DNA from 2 places in the Heyndrickxia sp. FSL W8-0423 genome. Region 2 is predicted to be linked to the other one. Evidence: predicted binding sites of a transcription regulator. Region 2 holds the regulator's gene; the other holds the start of a gene.
What was found. Region 2 encodes CtsR, which represses protease genes until heat stress. Its sites were predicted from a motif close to ATGGTCAATAAAGGTCAAACA; they were not measured.
Positions count from the first base shown of each region.

Region 1: the regulator CtsR is predicted to act here: its motif matches at 5,290-5,310, upstream of clpP (ATP-dependent Clp endopeptidase proteolytic subunit ClpP).

Region 1 is NZ_JBBPBE010000001.1:3,905,138-3,920,323, reverse strand. It holds gene trxB (thioredoxin-disulfide reductase) at 1-487, shown strand, start outside; gene MKY81_RS20115 (8-oxo-dGTP diphosphatase) at 802-1,260, shown strand; gene rapZ (RNase adapter RapZ) at 1,305-2,195, shown strand; gene MKY81_RS20105 (gluconeogenesis factor YvcK family protein) at 2,192-3,175, shown strand; gene whiA (DNA-binding protein WhiA) at 3,297-4,256, shown strand; gene MKY81_RS20095 (HPr family phosphocarrier protein) at 4,295-4,549, shown strand; gene clpP (ATP-dependent Clp endopeptidase proteolytic subunit ClpP) at 4,593-5,219, opposite strand; tRNA gene MKY81_RS20085 (tRNA-Arg) at 5,779-5,850, opposite strand; gene rpoN (RNA polymerase factor sigma-54) at 6,002-7,342, shown strand; gene MKY81_RS20075 (glutaredoxin family protein) at 7,360-7,608, shown strand; gene MKY81_RS20070 (sugar-binding transcriptional regulator) at 7,735-8,757, shown strand; gene gap (type I glyceraldehyde-3-phosphate dehydrogenase) at 8,838-9,845, shown strand; gene MKY81_RS20060 (phosphoglycerate kinase) at 10,046-11,230, shown strand; gene tpiA (triose-phosphate isomerase) at 11,257-12,018, shown strand; gene gpmI (2,3-bisphosphoglycerate-independent phosphoglycerate mutase) at 12,011-13,546, shown strand; gene eno (phosphopyruvate hydratase) at 13,585-14,877, shown strand; gene secG (preprotein translocase subunit SecG) at 15,053-15,186, shown strand, end outside.
Region 2 is NZ_JBBPBE010000001.1:817,460-832,645, forward strand. It holds gene cysE (serine O-acetyltransferase) at 1-109, opposite strand, end outside; gene gltX (glutamate--tRNA ligase) at 522-1,979, opposite strand; gene ispF (2-C-methyl-D-erythritol 2,4-cyclodiphosphate synthase) at 2,103-2,579, opposite strand; gene ispD (2-C-methyl-D-erythritol 4-phosphate cytidylyltransferase) at 2,629-3,312, opposite strand; gene MKY81_RS04160 (PIN/TRAM domain-containing protein) at 3,330-4,424, opposite strand; gene disA (DNA integrity scanning diadenylate cyclase DisA) at 4,570-5,643, opposite strand; gene radA (DNA repair protein RadA) at 5,648-7,024, opposite strand; gene clpC (ATP-dependent protease ATP-binding subunit ClpC) at 7,270-9,711, opposite strand; gene MKY81_RS04180 (protein arginine kinase) at 9,724-10,797, opposite strand; gene MKY81_RS04185 (UvrB/UvrC motif-containing protein) at 10,794-11,222, opposite strand; gene MKY81_RS04190 (CtsR family transcriptional regulator) at 11,360-11,821, opposite strand; rRNA gene rrf (5S ribosomal RNA) at 12,222-12,338, opposite strand; rRNA gene MKY81_RS04200 (23S ribosomal RNA) at 12,412-15,186, opposite strand, start outside.

The DNA of each region.
Region 1 (15,186 bases), 3.1 Mb from region 2:
CGGTGATTCTGCAGTTGAAGAAGGAGTTTATTTAACACGTTTTGCAAGCAAAGTAACAATTATTCACAGACGTGATCAGCTTCGTGCCCAAAAAATTCTTCAAGACCGTGCCTTTTCTAACGAGAAAGTTGATTTTATTTGGAATCATACAATTAAAGAAATACACGAAGAGAATGGTAAGGTTGGTTCTGTTACTCTTATTTCAACCGAAAATGGCGAGGAAACGGAATTTAAAACGGATGGTGTATTTATCTATATAGGAATGGTTCCACTAACAAAGCCATTCCAAAATTTAGGGATTACTAACGAAGCTGGCTATATTGTAACCGACGAAAATATGGTTACAAAAGTTCCTGGAATCTTTGCAGCGGGGGATGTACGTGAAAAGACATTACGCCAAATCGTCACTGCAACAGGTGATGGAAGTATTGCAGCTCAAAATGCTCAAATCTATGTAGAAGAACTAAAAGAAAAGCTTCACGTGTAACGAATGTCAATCGGTGTTGACTGAACTTTTTCTTAGGAATATAACCTTAACTAAAAAGTCATTGTTTTGTAACGCTCTTGAAATAAACATTCGGTATGATATAAGTAGTTGAAATTGACCCCCTTTTTTTATAAGATCCCTTGTTAGCATAGGCTCAATGCCTATGCTTTTTTTTGCTTTTAACCCCCTTTGTTCTCGATTTTTACTCACTAACATGGAATGTTTTGTCTTTCATTGTTTGAAACCTTTAAAAATAGTATAATTAAGTGACTTATATAAGAAATTTACTTTTTTACCCTACTGAGGTGATGCCGATGCAACGAGTAACTAATAATGTGTATATAAAAGAAGATAAGGTGTTGCTTTTACAAAAACCGAGTAGAAACTGGTGGGTTGCTCCTGGTGGAAAAATGGAACAGGGGGAATCTGTTCGTGAATCAGTCATTCGTGAATTTCGCGAAGAAACGGGAATATATATTAAACAACCACTACTTAAAGGTGTTTTTACTTTCAATATAAAAGACGGCAAAGACATCATTTCGGAATGGATGATGTTTTCGTTTAAGTCAACTGAAGGAGATGGCCAACCTCTGCAATACTCCGAGGAAGGCATTCTAAAATGGCATCCTATTAAGGAAATAAACAAATTGCCAATGGCAGCGGGCGATTATCATATATTGGATTATGTGATCCACGGGAATGGGATCATTTATGGGAATTTTACCTATACACCGGAATTTGAATTACTATCGTATCGATTAGATCCTAGTTAATTACATAGACACGGTATTGGAAACTAATTTTAGGAGGAGAAAGAATGAGCACAGGTGCAAATAATGTTCAATTAGTGATCATTACTGGAATGTCTGGTGCTGGTAAGACCGTTGCAATTCAAAGCTTTGAAGATCTCGGCTTTTTTTGTGTAGATAATTTACCTCCTACACTGCTTCCGAAGTTTTTGGAACTAATGAAAGACGCGACCAACAAAATGAATAAAGTGGCACTCGTTATGGATTTGCGAGGAAGGGAATTTTTTGAGCACTTATTCAAGGCTTTGGATGATCTAACCGAAACTTCCTGGGTATCTCCGCGTATTCTCTTTTTAGATGCCGATGATTCAGTATTAGTGCGCCGGTATAAGGAAACAAGACGAATGCATCCATTATCTCCGTCCGGCTTACCGCTAGAAGGAATCCGTCAAGAGCGAATGCTTCTGGAAGAGCTTAAAGGACGGGCGCAAATAATTTTTAATACATCAGAATTAAAGCCGAAAGAGTTGCGGGAAAAAATTCTAGAAGAGTTCTCAATAAATAAACAATCGATATTCACCGTCAATGTTATGTCGTTTGGATTTAAACATGGGATTCCAATAGATGCGGATTTAGTGTTCGATGTCCGTTTTCTTCCTAATCCTTTCTATATTGAAAATATGCGTCCAAAAACAGGTCTTGACCAAGAGGTTTATGACTATGTTTTAAAATGGAACGAAACGAATAAATTTCTTGAAAAGGTTATAGACTTATTAGCCTTTATGCTTCCTCATTATAAGCGTGAAGGAAAAAGTCAATTAATCATTGCGATAGGCTGTACAGGTGGACAACATCGTTCCGTAGCGTTAACAGAATATATTGGACAATATTTTAAAAATGATTATCATACTAGAATTACACATCGTGATATTAAAAAAAGGAAGGTAACAACAACATGAGCATAGAAAAAAAGCCGCGGATCGTCATTATCGGCGGCGGGACTGGATTACCTGTATTATTAAGAGGGATTAAAAAATATCCGGTTGATATTACAGCAATTGTAACAGTAGCAGATGATGGAGGAAGTTCAGGACGAATCCGAGATGAAATGGATATTCCCTCACCAGGTGATATTAGAAATGTCATGGCAGCACTTTCGGAGGTGGAACCGTTAATTGAACAAATGTTTCAACACCGCTTTAAGACATCGAATGAGCTCGCAGGACATTCGTTAGGAAATTTAATTATTGCAGCTTTAACTTCAATTACCGGTGATTTTGTTCATGCTATACAAGAAATGAGCAGAGTGTTAAATGTGCGAGGCAAGGTGCTTCCGGCTGCTAATCAGAGTGTCGTTCTCCATGCAGAAATGGAAGATGGGACAATTGTCTCCGGTGAGTCAAAAATACCTTTTTCCGGGAAGAAAATTAAACGCGTTTTTCTGACTCCCGAAGTCATCCATCCTATGCCAGAAACCATTCGCGCTATTCGAAAAGCAGATTTAATCGTTGTTGGACCGGGGAGCTTATATACAAGTATTTTACCTAATTTACTCGTTCCAGAATTAGGTAAAGAGGTATGTAATGCCAAAGCAAGAAAGGTATATATTTGTAACTTAATGACACAAGCAGGTGAAACATTAGATTTCACTGCAAGTGATCATGTGAAAGCGATTTATGATCATATGGATTGTTCGTTTATTGATACGATACTCGTAAATAATGAGGAAATTCCGGCAAATATACAGGAGAAATACAAAGAAGAGCTTGCCAAACCTGTAGTCTATGACGTCGAAAAATTAGTAGCACTTGGGATTGATGTCATCTATGATAAATTCGTCACTTATCATGATGGAGTCATCCGTCATGATACCGAAAAGGTTGCTAAAATACTTTACTCATTACTTGATCAGCCTTTAATGAATGTAGATTCTAAATAAAGAAGCTCGGGGATTAATTATAATTTCCATTACCTACATTTTATATGAAAAGCTTCTCCCCTTTTATTTGGTAGTCAAATCGATGATTGCTAAAAAAGAATAGGGAAAGGAGGTATGAAGAATGTCATTTGCTTCGGAAACAAAAAAAGAGCTCACAAATTTACAAATTAAAGATTGTTGTGCACGAGCAGAATTATCTGCTCTTATTCGTATGAACGGTTCATTGTCTTTTTCAAATAAAATCTTGGTCGTAAACGTTCAAACCGAAAATGCAGCAATCGCCAGAAGAATTTATACATTAATTAAAAGGATTTATGACACTCCTGTTGAATTATTAGTTAGAAAGAAAATGCGTCTAAAGAAAAATAATGTGTATATTGTTAGATTGAGAACAAAGGCAAAGGAAATTTTAGAGGATCTTGATATTTTAGGTGAGGGATTTACATTTATTCATCATATTTCACCTGCATTGATTAAGAAAAAGTGTTGTAAACGGTCTTATTTGCGGGGAGCCTTTCTTGCAGGGGGATCAGTGAACAATCCGGAAACTTCATCCTATCATTTGGAGATTTTTTCACTATATAAAGAACATAATGATTCGTTGTGTGAACTTATGAATTTCTTTCACTTGAATAGCAAAACATTAGAACGAAAAAAAGGGTTTATTACGTATTTGAAAGAAGCGGAAAAAATTACCGAATACTTAAATGTAATTGGCGCCCATAATGCACTTCTTCGCTTTGAGGACGTAAGAATTGTAAGAGATATGAGAAATTCAGTCAATCGCTTAGTCAATTGTGAAACGGCAAATTTAAATAAAACGATCGGTGCAGCATTAAGACAAGTAGAAAACATTCGGTATATTGATGAAACGGTTGGGCTGCAAATTCTTCCGGATAAGTTAAGGGAAATTGCGGAATTGCGTGTGGCGTATCAAGATGTCACCTTAAAGGAATTAGGGGAAATGGTTTCATCCGGTAATATAAGCAAGTCGGGCATTAATCATCGTTTGCGAAAAATCGACGAAATTGCTGATAAGTTGCGAGCAGGAGAAATAGATAAAAATTCAATGGCAAAATAAATAATTTGAAGCTGAATAAAAAGGGGGATAAAGAATAAATGATAGAAAGACAAGTTGAAGTTAAACTAAAAACCGGATTACAGGCACGCCCGGCAGCATTGTTCGTTCAGGAGGCCCATCGATTTTCTTCAGAGATTTTTCTTGAAAAAGATGGGAAAAAGGTAAACGCCAAAAGCATTATGGGATTAATGAGTCTTGCAGCTGGTGTGGGCTCAACGATTAGCTTAAGCGCAGATGGTCCTGATGAAACAGAAGCTTTAGACACGTTAGCTAAATTTATTGAAAATGAATAAAAGAAAAAGAACTGTCACTTGTACAGTTCTTTTTCGCTTTAATTTACTTTTTTTCTTCTGAACGTGTAATAATTTGATCAATTAAACCATATTCTTTTGCTTTTTCAGCTGTCATGAAATTATCGCGATCAGTGTCTCTTTCAATGACTTCTAGAGGTTGGCCTGTACGTTCAGCTAGTATTTTATTTAATTTTTCACGTAAGAATAAAATACGTTTAGCAGCAATTTCAATTTCAGTCGCTTGACCTTGCGCACCTCCAAGTGGTTGGTGAATCATTACTTCACTATTTGGAAGGGCATAGCGTTTTCCTTTTTCACCGGCAGCTAGTAAAAAAGCACCCATAGATGCTGCCATACCTGTACAAATTGTTGATACATCGGATTTGATAAATTGCATTGTATCATAGATAGCCATACCAGCTGTGATACTGCCACCAGGGCTGTTAATATAAAGGGAAATGTCCTTACCTGGGTTTTCAGCATCTAAAAATAATAGTTGAGCAACAATCGAGTTTGCTACATTATCATCGATTGCACTACCAAGCATAATGATACGGTCTTTAAGCAAGCGTGAATAAATATCATATGCACGTTCACCACGATTTGTTTGTTCAATAACTGTAGGAATTAAGTTCATACTTGTTCCTCCTTTTTGATTGGCTCGGCGAATGGTTGCCGAGATTTTTATCAAATTTTTATTCAAAGGAAAATAAATCCTTATGTAATGTTATCATACACTGATGGTCAATAAAGGTCAAACAAATCACTTTCTATTTATAAAATTTTTTCTTCTTTTGATTACACTTTAATCATAGTATCCAAAATAAATGGTTTTTAAACTTTTTCGTAAATGGTTAGTTTTTTGTTGTTTTCGTTGAACGTTCCTTTCCGCTCCAGGGTGCTCGCTTTCCGCGGGGCGGGGGCGGTGAGCCTCCTCATCGCTTCGCTCCCCGCGGTGTCTCACCTGTCTAGCTCCAGCGCCTAGCCCCTCGAGGTCAAATAACCTTCGACAAATGAAGTTAAAGAGCAAACTTCATTTGTCGAAGGTTATTTGCTTGTCGGGGCTGACCAAGGCGCTTCCGCTTTTCTTACTGTCCCGCTGATCCCGCAGGAGTCTCGCCCCCTTCCGATCCAATCCACTCTGTGCTTTCAATATGTTATTAAAGTAAAAACTAAAGAAAAAACAGCTAATAAAAAACCTCTTGTTCTATTAGAACAAGAGGTGGGTACGCCCTCGGAGGGAATCGAACCCCCATTTTAAGAACCGGAATCTTACGTGCTATCCGTTGCACCACGAGGGCATTTTATAAACCGTACGATAAAAAATTATATCCTATAACACTTGAAATTGCAATAAATAATATGAAAACAAAAAGTTATGAATATATATATATGTACGGATACTTGAATGTAAGGTAAAATGTAATTGAAAGGCAAAGGGGTGAGATTTAATTGGATTTAAAATTTGGCTTATACCAACAACAAACCTTAAAATTGTCTATGACGCAAGAATTGAAACAGGCAATCGAACTTCTCCAATATTCTACACAAGAATTGACCTCTTTTTTGGAAGCGAAAGCGACTGAAAATCCTCTTATTCAATTAGAAAATACGAATATAAAATATATAGATATACGTAACGATGGATCGAAAAAAAGTAGGTCGAAAGTTAAAGAACGGGACGACAAGCAATGGATAGATCAAATATCCCAAACGTCAATGAGCCTTCAGGATTATCTATTTATTCAAATCTCTTTGAAAACGCTATCAAAAGATGAAAAAAGAATGCTTACTCAGCTTATTTATAATCTTGATGCAAATGGATATTTAACGATTTCGCTTGAGGAGGCAGCGCAGATTTGCGGTTTGACAATCGAAATGGCGGATCAGTGTCTTAAATTAATCCATAATTTAGAACCAGCAGGAGTAGGAGCACGTAACCTTAAAGAATGTTTATTGCTCCAAATTAATCGAAAAGCGGATTGCCCACAAATTGTAAAGGATATTGTAGTAAACTATTTTAATGAATTTGCGGAGAAAAAATGGAAAGTTATTTCACATGAACTTGACGTTCAAATGAATGAAATTCAAAAGGCAGCAGATTATATTAAAAAACTTGAACCTCGGCCTGGTTCAGCTTATCATAAAGAACAGCCGCAATATATTGTACCGGATTTAATTGTAACGATAGAAAATGATAATATTGAAGTTAGTCTTTTTCAAAAACATCTACCTAATGTGCAATTTCAAAAGGATTATTATACGAAAATGTCTGCATATAAAGATCAACAAGTAAAACACTTTTTGAAAGAGAAAACAAAAGATTATCAGTGGATCATGAAAAGCCTTCAACAACGAAATGAAACACTTTTAAAAGTAGGAATGGCGATTATCGAAAAGCAGTTTGATTTCTTTTTAAAAGGACCGGCGTATTTAAAACCGTTAACGATGAAAGAAGTGTCTCAGGAAATTGGCATACATGAATCTACTGTAAGTCGGGCCGTTCGAGAAAAATATATTCAAACACCGTTTGGGACTTATGAATTAAGATACTTTTTTTCTGCCGGCTTAATGAAAACGACGGGGGAAGAAGAAGAGCAAGCATCCGCATTTCAAGTGAAGACGATGATCGCAAATTTCATTGAGAAGGAAAATAAATTAAAACCGCTATCTGACCAGTTAATCGTTGATAAATTAAAGAACCACGGAATCGTTGTATCAAGAAGAACGATTGCAAAATATCGTGAACAATTGAAGATACCTTCTTCTGCAAAGCGGAAACGGTATGGATAATAGTAAGGAGCGTTTATATGGAAGTAATTTTTTATACAAGAGAGAAATGTCAACTTTGTAAGGAAGCAAAGGAAGTATTAAAAATTCTTCAAAGTGACTATGATTTTGAATTAATAGAGAAAAATATTGACGATAGTGATGAGCTGACAGAAAAATACGGCTTAATGATACCAGTCATTGAAATGAATAAAGATATCATTCAATATGGACAAATTGATTATTATACATTAAGTAAACGATTGCAAAAAAAAGTTGATCCATCATAGTTGAATTTCTATATTTACCCTGCTAAAATAGAAAATGTAGCAAGGGTAATTTTTTTTATTGCTAATGGGACATAATATGTCTACGCGGGACGTAATACGACCAGAAGAACTGAAGGGATTAATTCTATGTATTCTTTAATTGAGCTTCAAAAGAAATTATTACCTGACATGCTTTTAATTATGCAAAAGAGATACCAAATTCTTCGTTCTATTCGATTTATGGAGCCTGTTGGTAGAAGAACTTTGGCACAAGCACTTGGTCTATCAGAACGCATATTGCGTAGTGAAGTTGAATTTTTAAATGACCAAAAGTTAATCACGATTAAAACAAGTGGTATGACTATTTCTCAGCAAGGCCTATCCGTTTTACAAGGTTTGGAAGGAATAATGAGAGATGTATCGGGTATTAATGAAATGGAAGAGCGATTAAAAAAGGAATTAAATCTTCAAGAAGTAGTAATCGTTCCCGGAGATAGCGATGAAACGCCATGGGTTAAACAAGAACTAGGAAGAGCTTGTGCAAAAAGAATGAAAAAGCGCTTAGTTGGGGAAAATATCATCGCAGTAGCTGGCGGAACGACGATGGCGGCTGTAGCTGATATGCTGACATTTGATTTTATTGGGAATACCAATACGCTGTTCGTCCCGGCAAGAGGCGGGATAGGTGAAGATGTCAAAAACGAAGCGAATTCCATTTGTGCAAAAATGGCTGAAAATACCGGCTGCAAACATCGTGTTCTATATGTACCTGATCAAGTAAGTAAAGAGGTTTATGACTCCTTTGTCAAAGAACCTATTATTAAAGAGGTTTTAAGTTTAATTAAGAAAGCCAACATGGTTTTACATGGTATTGGGGATGCTAACGTAATGGCGGAGCGCCGTAATACGAAGGAAGAAGATATGAAAATCATTCAGGATGGACATGCGGTAGGGGAGGCTTTTGGTTATTATTTTAATGAAGCCGGAGAGGTAGTACATAAAGTTCCTACTGTTGGATTGAAACTTGATGATTTTTCTCATATCGAGCATGTTCTTGCGGTTGCAGGCGGATCTTCAAAAGCAAAAGCAATAAAGGCTTGCATGAAAAGTGCTACTAATTCAACCGTGTTAATTACTGATGAAGGTGCCGCAAAAAAAATATTAAGCTAGTAGTTAAGTTATTCTTTTTCAAAAGAATTTACTTTTGAAATTAAATAAATAATTAAGTGAACTTAAGGAGGAAATTATAAATGACTGTAAAAGTTGGTATTAATGGTTTTGGACGTATTGGACGTAATGTATTTCGCGCTGCTTTAAATAATCCTGATGTAGAAGTAGTTGCTGTAAATGATTTAACAGATGCAAACATGCTTGCACATCTTTTGAAATATGATACTGTTCACGGAACTCTTGAACAAGATGTAACAGTAGACGGTGATAGCCTAGTTGTTGGCGGTCATAAAGTGAAAGTTCTAGCTGAACGTGAACCAGCACAACTTGGCTGGGGAGATCTTGGAGTAGATATCGTTGTAGAATCTACTGGTCGCTTCACAAAACGTGCAGATGCTGCTAAACATTTAGAAGCTGGTGCGAAAAAAGTAATTATCTCTGCTCCTGCAACAGATGAAGATATTACAATCGTTATGGGTGTTAACGAAGATAAATATGATGCAGCAAATCATAATGTGATCTCTAATGCATCTTGTACAACAAACTGCTTAGCTCCATTTGCTAAAGTTTTAAACGAAAAATTTGGTATCAAACGTGGTATGATGACAACTGTTCACTCTTACACAAATGACCAACAAATTCTTGATTTACCACATAAAGACTACCGTCGTGCTCGTGCAGCTGCAGAAAACATGATTCCTACAACAACTGGTGCTGCTAAAGCTGTTGCGTTAGTATTACCTGAATTAAAAGGAAAACTAAATGGTATGGCTATGCGTGTACCAACTTCAAACGTTTCTATCGTTGACTTAGTTGCAGAACTTGATAAAGATGTAACTGTTGAAGAAGTAAACGCAGCTTTAAAAGAAGCAGCTGAAGGTGAATTAAAAGGAATTTTAGCATACAGTGATCTTCCACTTGTATCACGCGATTATAATGGTGCTAAAGTTTCTTCAACTGTTGATGCGTTATCAACAATGGTTCTTGAAAACAACATGGTAAAAGTACTTTCTTGGTATGACAATGAAACTGGCTATTCTAACCGTGTAGTTGACTTAGCTGCATATATTGCAAAAAAAGGTTTGTAATCTTTTAAATAACGTAAACTAATGGTATATTTTTCTTGAACCATTTCTATTATGTCTAGCTACAGTGTCTAGCCCCTTTGCTTGTCGGGGCTGGTCGAGGCACTTTTAGCTTTTCTATGAAGTGGACAAAGGGGAGCGGGGAACATTCCCCTCTCCCTTTTTACATAGTTTTTGTACACAAAAAGGAGGGTACCTTACAGATGAATAAGAAAACCATTAAAGATATCGATTTAAATGGGAAAAAAGTATTTTGCCGTGTTGATTTTAATGTACCGTTGCAAAATGGAAATGTTACGGATGATACACGTATCCGCGCCGCATTACCAACAATTCAGTATTTAATTGACCAAGGTGCAAAAGTAATTTTAGCTAGCCATTTAGGCCGACCAAAGGGTCAAGTAGTTGAAGAATTGAGATTAACTCCGGTCGCGAAACGACTAAGTGAACTATTAAAAAAAGATATCCGTAAATCAAACGAAGCTTATGGTGAAATTGCCCAAGCAGAAATTGATAAGTTAGAAAATGGTGATGTCCTCCTTTTAGAAAACGTTCGTTTCTACCCTGGTGAGGAAAAAAATGACCCGGAATTAGCGAAAAGTTTTGCAGAATTAGCGGATGTATATGTGAACGATGCATTTGGTGCTGCTCATCGTGCCCATGCGTCAACAGAAGGAATTGCTCAATATCTACCAGCAGTTGCCGGCTTCTTGATGGAAAAGGAACTTGAAGTGCTTGGTAAGGCTCTTTCAAATCCTGAACGTCCTTTCACAGCGATTATTGGCGGAGCGAAGGTAAAAGATAAAATTGGTGTTATCGATAACTTGCTTGATAAAGTCGATAATCTCATTATCGGTGGCGGGCTTGCTTATACATTTGTGAAAGCGAACGGCCATGAAGTAGGGAAATCATTATTAGAAGAAGATAAAATTGATTTAGCAAAATCCTTTATGGAAAAAGCTAAACAAAAAAATGTGAAATTCTATATGCCTGTCGATGTAGTAGTTGCCGACGATTTTTCTGATTCTGCCAACAAAAAAGTCGTAGCAATCGATGAAATCCCATCCGATTGGGAAGCGCTAGACATCGGTCCAAAAACAGTTGAAATTTATCGTGAAGTGATTGGACAATCTAAGCTTGTCATTTGGAACGGACCAATGGGTGTATTTGAACTTGAATCATTTGCAAATGGAACAAAAGGTGTCGCAAATGCGTTAGCTGAAGCATCAAATACGTATTCTGTCATTGGCGGCGGAGACTCTGCAGCCGCAGTTGAAAAATTCAATCTTGCGGATAAAATGAGCCATATCTCAACAGGTGGCGGAGCTTCCCTTGAATTTATGGAAGGTAAAACATTACCAGGAGTAGCTGCCTTAAACGATAAATAATCAATAATGAAGAAAGGGTGTTAGAAATGCGTAAACCAATTATCGCTGGAAACTGGAAAATGCATAAAACAATGTCTGAAGCGAAAGCATTTGCTGAAGAAGTAGCTAGTTTAGTCCCTAAAAAAGATGTTGTTGATTCCGTTATTTGTGCACCAGCATTATTTTTAGATCGACTTGTTGAATCAACTCATAGCTCTGATGTAGCGATCGGAGCTCAAAACATGCATTTTGAAGAAAGTGGCGCTTTTACAGGAGAAATTAGTCCGAAAGCACTTGAAGATTTAAATGTTGACTATGTCATTTTAGGACATTCTGAGCGTCGTGAAATGTTCAATGAAACAGATGAAGCAGTAAACAAAAAAGTATTAGCTGCATTCAAGCACAACTTAGTTCCAATTGTTTGTGTCGGTGAAACACTTGAACAAAGAGAAAACAATGAAACAAAAGATTTAGTCGCTTCTCAAGTACAAAAAGCATTAGCAGGTTTAACAGAAGATCAAGTGAAACAAACAGTTATTGCTTATGAACCTATTTGGGCGATTGGAACAGGAAAATCTTCGACAGCAGAAGATGCAAATGAAGTTTGCTCCCATATTCGTTCTGTAGTTGAAGGTCAATTTTCAAAAGCAGCAGCAGACGCTGTTCGCATTCAGTACGGTGGTAGTGTAAAACCAACAAATATTAAAGAATATATGTCCCAACCGGATATAGATGGTGCGTTAGTCGGCGGAGCAAGTCTTGAGCCGCAAAGCTTTTTACAACTTTTGGAGGCGGTAAGCCATGAGTAAATCACCTGTTGCTCTCATCATTTTAGATGGGTTTGGCCTTCGCCAAGAAACGAAAGGAAATGCCGTTACACATGCGAAAAAGCCTAACTTTGACCGCTACTGGGAAAATTACCCGCATAATACTTTAACAGCTAGTGGTGAAGCAGTAGGACTGCCGGAAGGACAAATGGGTAATTCCGAGGTAGGACATTTAAACATTGGTGCAGGACGAATTGTTTACCAAAGCTTAACCCGTGTAAACGTGGCGATTCGTGAAGGGGAGTTTGTTAAAAACGAAACTTTCCTTCAAGCGATTGAACATGCGAAAAAAAATGGCACGAGTCTTCACTTATTTGGTTTATTATCTGATGGCGGTGTTCACAGTCATATTAATCATTTATTCGCCTTATTACAACTTGCTGCAAATGAAGGATTGAAAAATGTCTATGTTCATGCATTTTTAGATGGGCGTGATGTTGGACCGAAAACTGCTGCAAAATACATTAAAGAAACACAAGAAAAAATGGATGAATACGGTGTTGGTGAATTTGCTACGATTTCCGGCCGTTATTATTCGATGGACCGGGATAAACGTTGGGATCGTGTAGAAAAATCATATCGTGCAATGGTATATGGAGAAGGACCTACTTATACTGATCCATTGGAACTTGTAGAAGATTCATATTCACATGGAATTTTCGATGAATTCGTCATACCTTCTGTTATTACAAAAGAGAATGGTGAACCCGTTGCAACGATAAAGGATAATGATTCGGTAATTTTCTATAATTTTAGACCTGACCGTGCGATCCAAATCTCTAATACATTTACAAATAAAGATTTTCGATCATTTGATCGAGGACCAAAGCATCCTAAAAACTTATTTTTCGTTTGCTTAACACATTTTTCTGAAACAGTAGACGGATATGTTGCTTTTAAACCAGTAAACCTTGATAATACTCTTGGTGAGGTTTTATCGCAAAATGGATTGAAACAGTTACGTATTGCCGAAACTGAAAAATATCCGCATGTGACTTTCTTTATGAGTGGGGGCCGTGAAGCAGAGTTCCCTGGAGAGACAAGAATTCTCATTAACTCACCGAAAGTGGCGACATATGATTTGAAACCGGAGATGAGTGCTTACGAAGTGACGGATGCCTTGTTGAAAGAAATTGAAGAGGATAAACAAGATGCAATCATATTGAATTTCGCGAATCCGGATATGGTTGGTCATTCAGGTATGCTTGAGCCGACTGTTAAAGCAATTGAGGCAGTTGATGAGTGCTTAGGTCGTATTGTTGACCTTATTATCGAAAAAGGTGGTACTGCCATCATCACAGCTGATCACGGTAATGCCGACGAAGTAGTAACACTTGAGGGGCAGCCAATGACTGCACATACAACAAATCCAGTTCCTGTGATTGTTACGAAAAAAGGTATTGAGCTCCGTGATGGAGGAATTTTAGGTGATTTAGCTCCAACGATGCTTGATTTACTTGGTGTTCAACAACCTAAAGAAATGACTGGAAAGACCATTATTAAACATTAATTTTATAAAAAACTAATTTAAGAATAGGAGAAATAAACATGCCACATATTACTGAAGTATATGCAAGAGAAGTACTAGATTCCCGCGGAAATCCCACTGTAGAAGTTGAAGTTTATACAGCTTCAGGTGCATTCGGACGTGCACTTGTTCCAAGTGGTGCATCAACTGGAGAATATGAAGCAGTAGAACTTCGCGATGGCGATAAAGGCCGTTATTTAGGTAAAGGTGTAGAGACTGCAGTAAAAAATGTAAATGATATCATCGCTGAAGAACTAATTGGTTATGATGTTACAGAACAAGTTGTTATTGATAAATTGTTAATTGAGCTTGATGGAACTGAAAATAAAGGGAAACTAGGTGCGAATGCGATCCTTGGTGTTTCTATGGCAGTCGCTCGTGCAGCAGCTGATTTCCTTGGAGTAGAACTTTACGAATATCTTGGAGGATTCAACTCTAAACAACTTCCAGTGCCAATGATGAATATTGTTAATGGTGGAGAACATGCCGACAATAACGTTGATATTCAAGAATTCATGATTATGCCAGTTGGTGCTCCTACTTTTAAAGAAGCATTACGTATGGGTGCTGAAATCTTCCATAACCTTAAATCTGTATTAAAAGCAAAAGGCTTAAACACAGCTGTTGGTGATGAAGGTGGATTTGCTCCTAACCTAAAATCAAACGAAGAAGCACTTCAAACAATTATTGAAGCAATTGAAAAAGCCGGATACAAACCAGGAGAAGAAGTTATGCTAGCAATGGATGCTGCATCTTCTGAATTCTATAATAAAGAAGACGGAAAATATCATTTATCAGGTGAAGGTGTTGTTCGTACATCTGCTGAAATGGTTGACTGGTATGAAGAACTTACTTCTAAATACCCAATTATCTCTATCGAAGACGGTTTAGATGAAAACGACTGGGAAGGTCACAAGCTTCTTACCGAACGTATCGGCCATAAAGTTCAATTAGTTGGTGACGATTTATTCGTAACAAACACGAAAAAACTTTCTGAAGGTATTAAACAAGGCGTAGGTAACGCGATCCTAATTAAAGTTAACCAAATCGGTACATTAACTGAAACATTTGATGCAATCGAAATGGCTAAACGTGCTGGTTATACTGCAATCATTTCTCACCGTTCTGGTGAAACAGAAGACACAACAATTGCAGACATCGCCGTTGCTACAAACGCAGGACAAATCAAAACAGGTGCTCCTTCAAGAACAGACCGTGTCGCAAAATACAACCAATTACTTCGCATCGAAGACGGCTTAGCAGACACAGCTCAATACTTAGGAAAAGACACATTCTACAACCTAAAAAAATAGTAAACCAAAAATGCCGGCACTAAACTGCCGGCATTTTTCACTTTATTCACTTTTTAGAATAATTATGCGGAAAAATGAATATTTGGTGTCAGGCACCAAAATTTCGTTTGTGTACAAGTTGGAAGTGTGGTACATTTAAAGTACGTTTAGATGTTCGATTTGGAGGTGGGGTCTCATGCATACTTTATTTTTGACTTTATTGGTGATTGATGCGATTGCTTTAATTATTGTAGTGCTTTTACAGTCGGGGAAAAGTGCTGGATTATCAGGAGCGATATCCGGTGGTGCAGAGCAGTTATTCGGAAAGCA
Region 2 (15,186 bases):
CCCATATTGCATGAAGCCCGGAGTAAGTAAGAATAACTTCTACATAGCTTCGAGCCGCCGGATCCTGTTCGAATACTACTTCAATATCTTCCTTCATTCGTTTAAACATACTAACTCCCCCCTTTTCGGTGTAACGATTGGAACACAATATTTTTGGAAATAGAAAAAACGCCTCTGAAAAGACAGAGACGTGTTCTACGCGGTTCCACTCTGTTTGAATATAATAAGTCAAACGAACTTATTACATCCCAACTTAAGCCCCTTTAACGGTAGGTAACCGCCTTATCCTACTAAACCTTGTCTTTCGGAAAAAGATTCAGAGGTGCATTTCAAAAAAACGAGGGGCTTAAACCACTTTCAGCCGGTGATGGTTCTCTCTTTCCATGAAGTTCACAAAAAGGAACTTCATTTTGAAGCAATCGTTTTTTTACTTCTCCTCTTCCACACTTTAATTTATATAATTTTCATTATCATTAGGTACCCATTTATTAATCTTACTATATTACATTTTTTAAAAAATGTTAACCAATAACAGCTTCAAGTCGTTTAATAATTTTTTCCTTGCCTAAAAGTTCTATCGCCTTCGGCAAATCCGGACCATGAGCTTGCCCAGTTACAGCTACTCTAATTGGCATAAATAGTTTTTTCCCTTTATGTCCAGTCGATTTTTGAACACTTTTAATGGACTTTTGGATTTCTTCAGCTTTAAATTCTTCTAAACCATTAACCTCATTTAAAAAGGCTTGGAGTACTTCGGGAACTTGTTCTTCACCGAGAATTTCCTTCGCTTCCTCATCATACTCAATTGAATCAGTAAAAAACAGCTTCGATAATTCGACTATTTCAGCCCCATAACTCATTTGATCTTGGTATAGAGCAATTAAATGCCGGACCCAATTATATTCTTGTTCTGATAAGTCCTCACTTACTAGTTTAGCTTTAATAAGATGTGGAAGTGAAATTTCTACAGCACGATCTAAATCAAGTTTTTTCACATATTGGTTATTCATCCATGTGAGCTTTTGCTTGTCAAACAAAGCAGGAGATTTAGATAGCCGTTCAGCATCAAAAATCTTGATAAACTCTTCTTTTGTAAATAATTCTTCTTCTCCTTGTGGAGACCAGCCCAACAAAGCAATAAAATTGAATAAAGCTTCCGGCAAATAACCAAGTTCTTCATATTGTTCAATAAATTGAATAATACTCTCATCACGTTTACTTAATTTTTTACGACTTTCGTTAACAATTAATGTCATATGGCCAAACACTGGTGGTTCCCATCCAAATGCTTCATAGATCATTAATTGTTTCGGAGTATTAGAAATATGATCATCTCCACGAAGCACATGGGATATTTTCATTAAATGATCATCCACAGCTACTGCAAAGTTATATGTTGGAATTCCGTCTTTTTTAATAATAACGAAATCACCAATACCTTCTGCCTCAAATGATACTTCGTCTTTTACCATATCCTTAAATGAATATACATGTCCTTCTGGAACGGCAAAGCGAATGCTTGGCTTTCTGCCTTCATTTTCAAGCCGCTCTTGTTCTTCTTTAGAGAGATGACGACATTTTCGTGAGTATTTTGGCGTTTCCCCACGAGCAAGTTGTTCTTCACGTTCAGCTTCTAATTCTTCTTCTGTACAGTAACATTTATAAGCTAAATCTCTTTTTAGTAAATCATTGTAATACTTTTGATAAATCTCCCCACGTTCAGATTGACGATATGGAGCATATTCTCCTTCTTTATCGATGCTCTCATCCCAATCAATCCCTAACCATTTTAAATATTTTAGTTGGCTTTCCTCCCCGCCTGCAATATTTCGCTTTTGGTCGGTATCCTCAATTCGGATAATAAACTTCCCACCTTGACTGCGAGCAAATAAATAATTAAAAAGAGCAGTTCGGGCATTTCCTATATGTAAATGGCCAGTTGGACTTGGTGCATATCGAACACGTATATCGGCTGACATGAATTTTTCCTCCTAAACAAGACTTCTATATTTTTATATACTGGTTTATTTTATCACCAGCACGTATAAGTTAAAAGGAGCCTCTATAAACTTTATTTAAAATCATCACGAAATATTTCCCGTTTACTTTCGTTCCAAAAGAATGACTGCCATTGCGGCAATCCCTTCCCCTCTGCCGGTAAACCCTAATTTTTCAGTTGTTGTAGCTTTTACATTGACCTGCTCAATTTCCCCTTCTAAAAGTTCAGCTATTTTTTGGCGAATTTCTTCTATATGAGGGGCCATTTTAGGTTGCTGAGCAATAATCGTACAATCAATATTTCCCAAACAATAACCCTTTTGTTTCACTAACTTCCATACATGCTTTAAAAGAGCGGCTGAATCAGCGTCCTTGAAGCGGGGGTCTGTATCCGGAAAATGCTTTCCAATATCGCCTTCACCAATTGCACCTAGGCTCGCATCAGCGACCGTGTGTAACAATACATCCGCGTCAGAATGGCCTAATAACCCCTTTTCATAAGGTATCCGTACTCCTCCAATAATGAGTGGCCTACCTTCTACTAATTGATGGACATCATATCCTTGACCTATTCGAAACATCTTCAAGTATTCTCCTTTTTATTCTGTTTTTTTCTTTAAATTATAGTTGTTATTTCATAACAGACCTTTTCTTTAGTATTGCTTCAGCAAAATAAAGATCCTCTGGAGTTGTTAACTTAATATTATCATAATCTCCAGTAACAATATTGACAGGATAACCGAGTCGTTCCACGAGGGAAGATTCGTCCGTTCCTAGAAATTTTTCTAGATGAGCCTGTTGATGAGCGTGAAAAAGAATCGAAAAGCGAAAAGCTTGTGGAGTTTGAACCTGCCACAAGCTTGAACGCTCTACTGTCTCCATTACTTGATTTTGCGTGACCTTCTTAATCGTGTCTTTTACAGGCACAGCAGCAATCGCAGCACCATGCATATGCGCATCATTCACTAATTGATGAATGATACTTAATTTAATAAAAGGTCTGGCACCATCATGGACAAGTACAATTTCTGTATCTTTGACTGCCTGCAGTCCATTGTAAACACTAAACTGCCTCTCTGTACCGCCATAAACGGTTTTTATTTTCTCTTCCATAGGATTTAATAATTCTTTAAACATCAGCTCATCATCAGGTTGAATCACTAAAATAATTCCTTTGCAGTTTTGGTCATGAAGAAAAACATTTAGTGTGTGAAGAATTACCGGCTGTTCTTGTAACTCTAACAATAATTTATTCTTCCCAGCACCCATTCTTTTTCCTTGCCCTGCCGCAGGAATAATCACCTGATAATCCATATAGTATACTCCTAATATTATAATGCTTTCTCTAATAACTTCGGCTTAGCGAATATCATTCTACCCGCTGATGTTTGCAATACACTAGTAACTAAAACATCAATTCGTTTACCAATATAGTTTCTTCCTTCTTCAACTACAATCATCGTACCATCATCCAAATAAGCGATTCCTTGATGATATTCTTTCCCGTCTTTAATTAGTTGAACGTTTAACTCTTCACCCGGAAGAACAACCGGCTTCACTGCATTCGCTAAATCGTTAATATTTAAAACTTGTACACCTTGAAGATCGCAAACTTTGTTAAGATTAAAATCATTCGTAACAACGATTCCGTTTGTTAACTTTGCAAGTTTGATTAACTTACTATCCACTTCTTGAATATCTTCAAAATCGCCCTCATAAATCTGAACCTCGATTGGGAGCTCCTTTTGAATACGTTTTAAAATATCTAGGCCACGGCGCCCTCTGTTGCGTTTAAGCGCATCGGATGAATCCGCGATATGCTGCAGCTCTTCTAATACAAACTGAGGAATAACAATAATGCCATCTAAAAACCCCGTTTGACAAATATCTGCAATTCTCCCATCTATAATGACACTTGTATCTAAAAGTTTCAATGATTTTGATTCCTTAATTTCCTCTTCTGTTTCTATTGCATTTTTCTTTTTTTGACGGGTAGTAATAGTAAATATGCTCATAAGTTCTTCCCGCTTTTTAAAACCTACCTGAAAACCAACATAACCAAAAATTAATGTTAATAGAATCGGTATTACTGTATTTAAAATAGGAATTTCCATATGATTAAAAGGAATTCCGATTAAATACGCGACAAAAAGACCGAAAATTAAACCGAGACTCCCAGATATTATTTCCGAAATCGGAGCATTAACAATTGAATCCTCAAACCATTTTACAAAACCAACAACATAATCTACAGCCCAAAAAGAAATAAAATAAAAGATAATAGCGCCCAAAATAGCTGTAACATATGGATTATTAATAGCAACTTGATGAGATAAATTCAATAGTTTCAGAAGCTCGGGTAACAGAAATATCCCAAGTGTCCCACCAATTATAATAAAGCAAGCTTGAACAATACGTTTTAACATTTCTTCACCTCCTTTATTCATTATAAACAATTTCTAAAGTTTAAAACGTTAGATTCAGCATTATTTTTTGAATGTAATCTTTTAGACATGTTTTCGTTATATTGATAAAATTTTATACACATTTATTTTTAACTCCTCATAGTTTTTACAATTGACGATCTGCAAATGTTTGTTCTCTAAATAGTTTTAAACCTTCTTTAATTTTCCTAGCCCTTACTTCGCCAATTCCCTCTACCTCATCAAGATCATCAACAGATGCCTTTAATACATTGGGCAAAGTTTTAAACTGGTTTATGAGATTTTCTAAAATGGAAATAGGGAGTCTTGGTATTTTATTCAACACTCGATATCCTCTAGGACATACATGATCATCTGGATGAATATAGTTGTTAAAACCAAGTAACTTCATGATGACGTTATCATCTAACACCTCTGAACTAACTAAATCCTGAAAACGCAGCAGCATTTCAACAGGTTTTTGTTGATTTACATATGCGTAATCGCGAATAATGAGCATCGCCTCTTCTTCAATATCAGTTACCAATTCTTTCATCTGTAAACGAACAAGTCTACCTTCTGTTCCTAATTCATTTAAATAGGTTATTAACTCCTTTTTTATTCTAAAAACCATCTCTACCCTGTGCAGTACTTGTAATAAATCACCGTACGTGACTAATTCTTCAAATTCCAGCACCGACAGATTCGCGATGCTTTGGTTGAAAACTAGCTTATACTTTTCTAGCGTTTGGATTGCTTGATTAGCTTTCGTTAATATTACGCTAATATCCTTTAAGGCGTATCGGAAATTACCTTGATATAAGGTAATGACATTACGTCTTTGTGAAATAGCGATAACTAGAGACTTTGTTTGCTTCGCTACCCTTTCAGCGGTTCTATGCCGCATACCCGTTTCAGAGGAAGAGATAGACGGATCAGGTGCAAGCTGAGCATTTGCAATTAATATTTTATTTCCTGATTCGTTCAGTATGATCGCACCATCCATTTTAGCTAGTTCATACAAATAACTAGGACTGAACATACAATTAATTGTAAACCCACCATCAACAATCGCTTTTATTCGATCATTATATCCAAGAACGATCAATCCACCTGTGTTTGCACGTAAAACATTATCGATTCCTTCACGTATTGGTGTGCCAGGGGCAATTAACTGTAAGATTTCAGACATGGACTTTTGTTGTAGCTTTTTATCATCCATTCAGTCATCCTCCTAGTGCATGTTGTAACGCTTCCTGGACAGTTGAAACTCCTATCACTTTAATTCCTTGAGGAACTTTCCATCCGCCAAGATTATTTTTTGGCAAAATAATTCTACTAAATCCTAATTTTGCTGCCTCCTGGACACGTTGTTCAATCCGAGAAACTCTTCTTACTTCTCCTGTAAGACCAACTTCTCCAACGATACAATCATCCGCATTAGTTGGCTGATCACGGAAACTCGATGCAATACTAATAATAATTCCCAGATCAATCGCTGGTTCATCCAACTTTATTCCCCCGGCAACTTTTAAGTAAGCGTCATGGTTTTGCAATAATAGTCCAACCCTTTTTTCTAATACAGCCATTAATAATGTCACACGATTATGGTCCACGCCTGTTCCCATTCTTCTTGGCATCCCATATATAGAAGGAGATATGAGTGCTTGAATTTCTACGAGCACGGGCCTCGTTCCTTCCATTGAGGCAACTACAGTTGACCCCGATGCTCCTTTTGATCGTTCCTCCAAAAAGATTTCGGAAGGATTATTAACTTCCGTAAGCCCGAATTCCTTCATTTCGAAAATCGCCATTTCATTCGTGGAACCGAAACGGTTTTTAACCGCCCGTAATATTCTGTAAGAATGATGCCGCTCACCTTCAAAGTAAAGTACTGAATCTACCATATGCTCTAAAAGTCTTGGACCGGCAATTGATCCCTCTTTTGTAACATGCCCAACAATAAAAATCGCGATACCTTTTGTTTTTGCAATTCTCATTAATTCAGCTGTACACTCTCTAACCTGTGAGACACTTCCAGGTGCAGAAGTTACCTCTGGATGGTAAACTGTTTGGATGGAATCAATTACAACAAATTGCGGAGTAATTTCTTGAATGGTTTGATGAATCGCTTCAAGATTGGTTTCGGAAAATACATAAAGAGTTTCTGATGAAATATTAAGACGATCCGCTCGGAGTTTTGTTTGTTTGACGGATTCCTCGCCTGAAATATATAAAACTTTATGATTATACTTAGATAGTTGAGATGATACTTGTAGAAGGAGTGTAGACTTTCCAATTCCGGGGTCTCCGCCAATTAATACAAGTGATCCGGGAACTACTCCTCCTCCCAATACTCTATTAAGCTCTTTTAATTCAGTAAGAACTCTTTCTTCTTGTTCAGAGACAATTGTAGTTATAGGAGTTGCTTTTGATAAACCTCCACCAGGAGAATGCAAAAATGCCCCTTTGCGAGGTTTCCCGGTGATTTCAACTTCTTCAACCATCTTGTTCCATTCATTACATCCCGGACATCTTCCCATCCATTTTGCAGATTCATATCCGCATGACTGGCAAATAAATTTTGTTGTCTTTTTTGCCATATTTTACTTCCTCTCTATATATCTATGCTTTTCTGACATAGTAATTACCTTCACTAGTAAAAAAGCACATGCGAAACGTTTTTATTGAAACTTAATATTCAAGCATACTTGTCTAATTTCTCTTACAAAAAAAGTTATTATACTTATAGACGAATTAATCATGCATATAGTTTCATTTATTAGCGAGTTCCATTACAAAAAATGGAACTCGCTTAATATCAACGTTCTTCATGTACTTATCATTATTATATAATTGTTTCGGTTACTTCAGATGGTTTAACTATGAATTCCCCATCGTGTATGTCAATCATTACCTTTTGGCCTTCTAATATAACTCCTTTTAATAGCTCTTCTGACAAACGATCCTCAACATGCTTCTGTATAGCCCGTTTCAATGGGCGAGCGCCATATTCCGGATCGTACCCTTCCTCCGCTATTTTTTCTTTTGCTGCTTCGGTTAGTTCCAATTCTATATCTTTTTCCTTTAATCGTTTAACTAATTGATCTGATAATAATGAAACAATATTTCTTAAATGCTCTTTTTCAAGTGCATGGAAAACAATAATTTCATCAATACGGTTTAAAAATTCAGGACGAAAGGCTCTTTTAAGTTCGTCCATTACTTTACTTTTCATATCTTTATAATCTTGGTTTCCATCTTGAATGTTGAAACCAACATATTTGTTCCGTTTTAACGATTCAGCACCAACATTTGAAGTCATAATAAGCACTGTATTTCTAAAGTCAACCGTACGTCCTTTAGAGTCTGTTAGACGACCATCTTCTAACACTTGCAAAAGAATGTTAAATACATCTGGATGCGCCTTCTCAATTTCATCAAGTAAGATGACTGAATATGGTTTTCTGCGGACTTTTTCTGTTAATTGTCCACCTTCTTCATATCCAACATATCCGGGAGGGGAACCGACAAGTCTTGATGTAGAATGTTTCTCCATATATTCTGACATGTCGATACGAATCATTGAATCTTCATCACCAAACATAGCCTCTGCCAATGCTCTAGCTAATTCAGTTTTACCAACCCCCGTTGGACCTAGGAATATAAAAGATCCTATTGGTCGTTTCGGATCTTTCAACCCTGCCCTCGCACGGCGAACAGCTTTAGAAACAGCCTTCACTGCTTCTTCCTGACCAATTACTCGTGAGTGTAAAATTTCTTCAAGCTTTAATAATTTATCGGTTTCGGTTTGTGCTAATCTAGATACAGGGACACCAGTCCAATTAGATACAACTGTTGCAATATCTTCGACCGTTACCTCGCTATTTTCTTGACCTTGTTTTTCTTTCCATGATTTCTTAGTTTCTTCTAATTTTTCTCGAAGTCGTTGTTCAGAGTCCCTTAACGAAGCTGCTTTTTCAAATTCCTGACTTTGTACTGCAGCATCCTTTTCTTTCCTAATTTCCTCTAATTTAATTTCTAATTCCTTTAAGTTAGGTGGAGTTGTATAGGAGCGTAATCTCACCTTTGATCCTGCTTCATCAATTAAATCGATAGCTTTGTCTGGTAAAAATCGGTCGGAAATATAACGATCTGATAACTTCACCGCAGCTTCTATTGCTTCGTCTGTAATCGATACACGATGATGAGCTTCATATCGATCCCTTAAACCTTTTAAAATTTGAATAGACTCTTCAGCAGAAGGTTCGTCTACTTGAATTGGCTGGAATCTCCGTTCTAAAGCAGCATCTTTCTCAATGTATTTTCGGTACTCATCTAAAGTTGTAGCACCAATACATTGCAATTCTCCTCTTGCTAATGATGGTTTCAAAATATTTGAAGCATCAATCGCACCTTCTGCACCACCAGCTCCAATTAAAGTATGGAGTTCATCGATAAACAGAATGATATTTCCCGCTTGGCGGATCTCATCCATTACCTTTTTTAAACGGTCTTCGAATTCACCACGATATTTCGTCCCAGCAACCACAGTACCCATATCCAATGTCATGACTCTTTTATCACGAAGTGTTTCGGGTACTTCGTTATTAACGATTTGTTGAGCGAGTCCTTCTGCAATAGCCGTTTTACCAACTCCAGGCTCACCAATTAAAACAGGATTGTTTTTTGTACGTCTGCTAAGAACTTCAATAACACGTTGAATTTCTTTGCTTCGGCCAATCACAGGATCTAACGTCTCTTCTCTTGCAATAGCTGTCAAATCACGTGCGAGGCTATCCAAGGTAGGTGTATTTGCATTTGCTGTACTTCCACCTTGATGATTTCCCGCTTCATTACTACCCAATAATTGAAGAACTTGTTGTCTTGCCTTATTTAGACTAACACCTAAATTGTTCAAAACCCGTGCGGCAACGCCTTCCCCTTCACGTATAAGACCAAGCAATATATGCTCTGTGCCAACATATGAATGGCCTAATTTTCTTGCCTCATCCATTGATAGTTCGATTACCTTTTTGGCGCGAGGTGTATAATGAACGGTTTGTCCGGAATCCTTTCCTTTGCCAATTAAATTTTCAACCTCAATTTGAATTTTTTCCGGGCTTAATCCAAGTCCATATAATGCTTTTGCTGCAATTCCTTCTCCTTCTTGAACTAAACCAAGAAGAATATGTTCTGTACCGATATTATTATGTTTTAATCGTATTGCTTCTTCCTGTGACAGGGCCAATACCTTTTGAGCCCTTTCAGTAAATCGTCCAAACATCATTACGATCTCCTCCTAGCCATTATTTACTTCTTCAAGTTTTAATCGCTCACGAATTAGCGTTGCACGACGTATATCTCTTTCATGGGGACGAAGAGGTCCACCTGCATATTGTTGTAAAAAACCAGGTTGAGTTAATATCATTAATTCATTAAGTATATTTTTAGATACATTTTTGATATATCCCATATCTATTCCTAATCGTAGATCAGATAAGCACTGTGCTGCCTCTTTTGACTCAATAATTCGGCTATTTGCTAATACACCAAAGGAACGAAATACTTTATCTTCTAATTGTATGTTTGAGGTTTTAATCAATGCTTCTCTGGCTGACCTTTCTTGTGCAATTATTTGTTGCACCACACTCATCAAATCTTCGACAATATCGATTTCAGTTTTACCGAGAGTAATCTGATTTGATATTTGGAATATGTTTCCTAACGCTTCGCTTCCTTCCCCGTAGATTCCTCTGACAACTAATCCTAATTGGCTAATTGCAGGAATGACCCGGTTCATTTGTTGTGTTAAAACTAAACCAGGCAAATGAACCATAACCGATGCTCTCAGACCTGTACCAACATTTGTTGGGCAACTTGTGAGATATCCCAATTTTTCACTAAAAGCATAATCGATATGTTCTTCCATTAAATCATCGATTTTACTTGCTTTTTCTAACGCTTCCTTCAATTGTAGGCCAGGAAACAAGCATTGAATTCGAATATGATCCTCTTCATTAATCATAATGCTTACATCCTCTTCACTAGTTAAAATAACGGCACCATGTGAAGATTCATCTGCCAAATTTGGACTGATAAGATGTTTTTCAACTAAAACCTTTTTTTGTAAAGTTTGTAAGTCTTCCATTCTCAATAATTCCATATTATTCTCGGGGAACGATTTAGATTGTAAAGCAGCCTCTACTTTAGAGATTATTTCCCTTGCTTCCTCATTACTAAACAAGGTTGGAAAATTAAATTGTTTAAAATTCCTCGCTAAGCGTACTCTAGAACTTAAAACAATATCAGAATTTGGTCCTTCTTGATTCATCCACGAACTTACAGCTTGATTAACGAACTTTTCCAAGCTCATGAAGTTTCTCTCCCTTCATTAAGAAGTGAGCTCTCCAAAGAACGAACTCGATCCCGAATTTCAGCAGCTTTTTCAAATTCCTCACTTTTTATTGCTTGTTGTAAATCAAGTTTCAATTGTTGAATCTGTCTTTTAATATGAACGGTTCCTCCTATTCTTTTAGGAAGCTTTCCGTGATGTTCTAGATTTCCCGCATGAAGCCGTTTGATGATTGGCTCTAAACGATTGCTAAAAGCATCATAACAATGCGCACATCCGAATCTTCCTATATTCACAAATTGTTTAAATGTCATTTTACAATTCGGACATTGCAGTATTTCATTTTTTTGAATTGTTTCATGTTTTGCTTGTTGGAACACTGGGTCAAAATTCAATAGACCTGCTAATATATTATTAATTGAAAATCCTGGTTCCCCTTCAAACATAAACATCTCACCTTTTTCTTGAGCACATTTTTCACAATAATGGATTTCAGTCTTTTCTCCATTAATGATTTTGGTGAAGTGTAGGGTTGCCGGTCTTTCATTACATTCCTGACAGATCATTACATTCACCTCGGTAATTATTTATATTTCAATGACATCAGCATTGCACTCAGCATTCGTGATCTAAGTTGATCTCTTTCTGGAAGTTCTATATAGAGGACTGATCGGTCCATCACACTCAACATAATTTTAGCTTCCCTCTCAGTTATAACCTCTTCTTCCACTAAACGCATAATGACATCTTCTGCATTTGCTTGAGATATTCTTGTTTTTACTAATCGTAATAAATGGTCAATTAAATGTGCCTGGTCATGGGGTCTCACTTTTATAATTCGTATATACCCGCCACCGCCCCTTTTACTCTCAACTAAATAACCTCTTTCTATAGTAAATCTTGTATTGATTACATAATTAATTTGGGAGGGAACACATTGGAATTTATCAGCTACTTCACTTCTTTTAATTTCAACAATTTCACTACCATTCATTTCCAATACTTGTTTCAAATAACCTTCAATTATATCTGAAATGTTCTTCATCAAGCCCACCTCCTTCTCCGAGTTGACTTTGACTATATTTGACTTTAATTATACATGAATTATTAAAAAAAATGCAATTAGAATGTTTATAAAAATTAGTTTTGCCAAGAAGATGAGTATTAAAACTGAAATTTTAAATAATAATGGAAGGGCCCTTTTACTAAGGTGCGATAAATCGTAGGTAGGAGTAGTTTTAAATGGTTTGTTCATTTTTTTGATCGGTTACTCTGTATTTGATTAGTTGCCGAATTTTTTTGAGTGGTTATTTCATTTTTTGGATTGATCTTTTTGCTTTTTTAATTAGTCTTTTGCTTTTTTTAATGGCTTGATCTTTGTTTGAATGATCTCTTTTTAATTCTAAAGAAAAAAACACAGAGCATACACTCTGTGTTTATCATTTGCCTGGCAACGTCCTACTCTTGCAGGGGGAGAGCCCCCAACTACCATCGGCGCTGAGAAGCTTAACTTCCGTGTTCGGGATGGGAACGGGTGTGACCTTCTCGCCATAGTTACCAGACTATTTATTTAAGGGTTTGTTCCCTCAAAACTAGATAGATGAGAAACACTTCATAATAACCTTGAATCTATTGTTGGTTAAGTCTTCGACCGATTAGTATTCGTCAGCTCCATGTGTCGCCACACTTCCACCTCGAACCTATCAACCTGATCATCTTTCAGGGGTCTTATTTAGATAAACTAAGGGAAATCTCATCTTGAGGGGGGCTTCATGCTTAGATGCTTTCAGCACTTATCCCTTCCGCACATAGCTACCCAGCGATGCCTTTGGCAAGACAACTGGTACACCAGCGGTGCGTCCATCCCGGTCCTCTCGTACTAAGGACAGCTCCTCTCAAATTTCCTACGCCCACGACGGATAGGGACCGAACTGTCTCACGACGTTCTGAACCCAGCTCGCGTACCGCTTTAATGGGCGAACAGCCCAACCCTTGGGACCGACTACAGCCCCAGGATGCGATGAGCCGACATCGAGGTGCCAAACCTCCCCGTCGATGTGGACTCTTGGGGGAGATAAGCCTGTTATCCCCGGGGTAGCTTTTATCCGTTGAGCGATGGCCCTTCCATGCGGAACCACCGGATCACTAAGCCCGACTTTCGTCCCTGCTCGACTTGTAGGTCTCGCAGTCAAGCTCCCTTGTGCCTTTACACTCTGCGAATGATTTCCAACCATTCTGAGGGAACCTTTGGGCGCCTCCGTTACCTTTTAGGAGGCGACCGCCCCAGTCAAACTGCCTGCCTGACACTGTCTCCCACCCCGATTCAGGGGTGCGGGTTAGAATTTCAATACAGCCAGGGTAGTATCCCACCGACGCCTCCACCGAAGCTGGCGCTCCGGCTTCAAAGGCTCCTACCTATCCTGTACAAGCTGTACCAAAATTCAATATCAGGCTGCAGTAAAGCTCCACGGGGTCTTTCCGTCCTGTCGCGGGTAACCTGCATCTTCACAGGTACTATAATTTCACCGAGTCTCTCGTTGAGACAGTGCCCAGATCGTTGCGCCTTTCGTGCGGGTCAGAACTTACCTGACAAGGAATTTCGCTACCTTAGGACCGTTATAGTTACGGCCGCCGTTTACTGGGGCTTCAATTCAAAGCTTCGCTTACGCTAACCTCTCCTCTTAACCTTCCAGCACCGGGCAGGCGTCAGCCCCTATACTTCGCCTTACGGCTTCGCAGAGACCTGTGTTTTTGCTAAACAGTCGCCTGGGCCTATTCACTGCGGCTCTCTCGGGCTTGCACCCTAACAGAGCACCCCTTCTCCCGAAGTTACGGGGTCATTTTGCCGAGTTCCTTAACGAGAGTTCTCTCGCTCACCTTAGGATTCTCTCCTCGCCTACCTGTGTCGGTTTGCGGTACGGGCACCTTTCACCTCACTAGAGGATTTTCTAGGCAGTGTGGAATCAGGAACTTCGGTACTATATTTCCCTCGCCATCACAGCTCAAGGTACATGGTGACGGGATTTGCCTCGTCACCCCTCTAACTGCTTGGACGCGCTATTCCAGCAGCGCGCTTACCCTATCCTCCTGCGTCCCCCCATCGTTCAAACGGTGAAGAGGTGGTACAGGAATATCAACCTGTTGTCCATCGCCTACGCCTTTCGGCCTCGGCTTAGGTCCCGACTAACCCTGAGCGGACGAGCCTTCCTCAGGAAACCTTAGGCATTCGGTGGAAGGGATTCTCACCCTTCTTTCGCTACTCATACCGGCATTCTCACTTCTAAGCGCTCCACCAGTCCTTACGGTCTAGCTTCTCAGCCCTTAGAACGCTCTCCTACCACGGACACCAACGGTGTCCATCCACAGCTTCGGTGATACGTTTAGCCCCGGTACATTTTCGGCGCAGAGTCACTCGACCAGTGAGCTATTACGCACTCTTTAAATGGTGGCTGCTTCTAAGCCAACATCCTGGTTGTCTAAGCAACTCCACATCCTTTTCCACTTAACGTATACTTTGGGACCTTAGCTGGTGGTCTGGGCTGTTTCCCTTTTGACTACGGATCTTATCACTCGCAGTCTGACTCCTAAGGATAAGTCATTGGCATTCGGAGTTTGTCTGAATTCGGTAACCCGATGAGGGCCCCTAGTCCAAACAGTGCTCTACCTCCAAGACTCTTACCTTAAGGCTAGCCCTAAAGCTATTTCGGAGAGAACCAGCTATCTCCAAGTTCGATTGGAATTTCTCCGCTACCCACACCTCATCCCCGCACTTTTCAACGTGCGTGGGTTCGGGCCTCCAGTAAGTGTTACCTTACCTTCACCCTGGACATGGGTAGATCACCTGGTTTCGGGTCTACGACCTCAAACTCATTCGCCCTATTAAGACTCGCTTTCGCTGCGGCTCCGCCTCTTCAGCTTAACCTTGCTTGAAATCGTAACTCGCCGGTTCATTCTACAAAAGGCACGCTATCACTCGGCGTCTTTCCGAAGGAAATACGCACAGAGCTCTAACTACTTGTAGGCACACGGTTTCAGGTTCTCTTTCACTCCCCTCCCGGGGTGCTTTTCACCTTTCCCTCACGGTACTGGTTCACTATCGGTCACTAGGGAGTATTTAGCCTTGGGAGATGGTCCTCCCTGCTTCCGACGGGATTTCACGTGTCCCGCCGTACTCAGGATCCACTCTGGAGGGAACGAAGTTTCAACTACAGGGTTGTTACCTTCTTTGACGGGCCTTTCCAGACCTCTTCATTTACTTCGTTCCTTTGTAACTCCGTGTAGAGTGTCCTACAACCCCAAGAGGCAAGCCTCTTGGTTTGGGCTTCTTCCGTTTCGCTCGCCGCTACTCAGGAAATCGCGTTTGCTTTCTCTTCCTCCGGGTACTTAGATGTTTCAGTTCCCCGGGTCTGC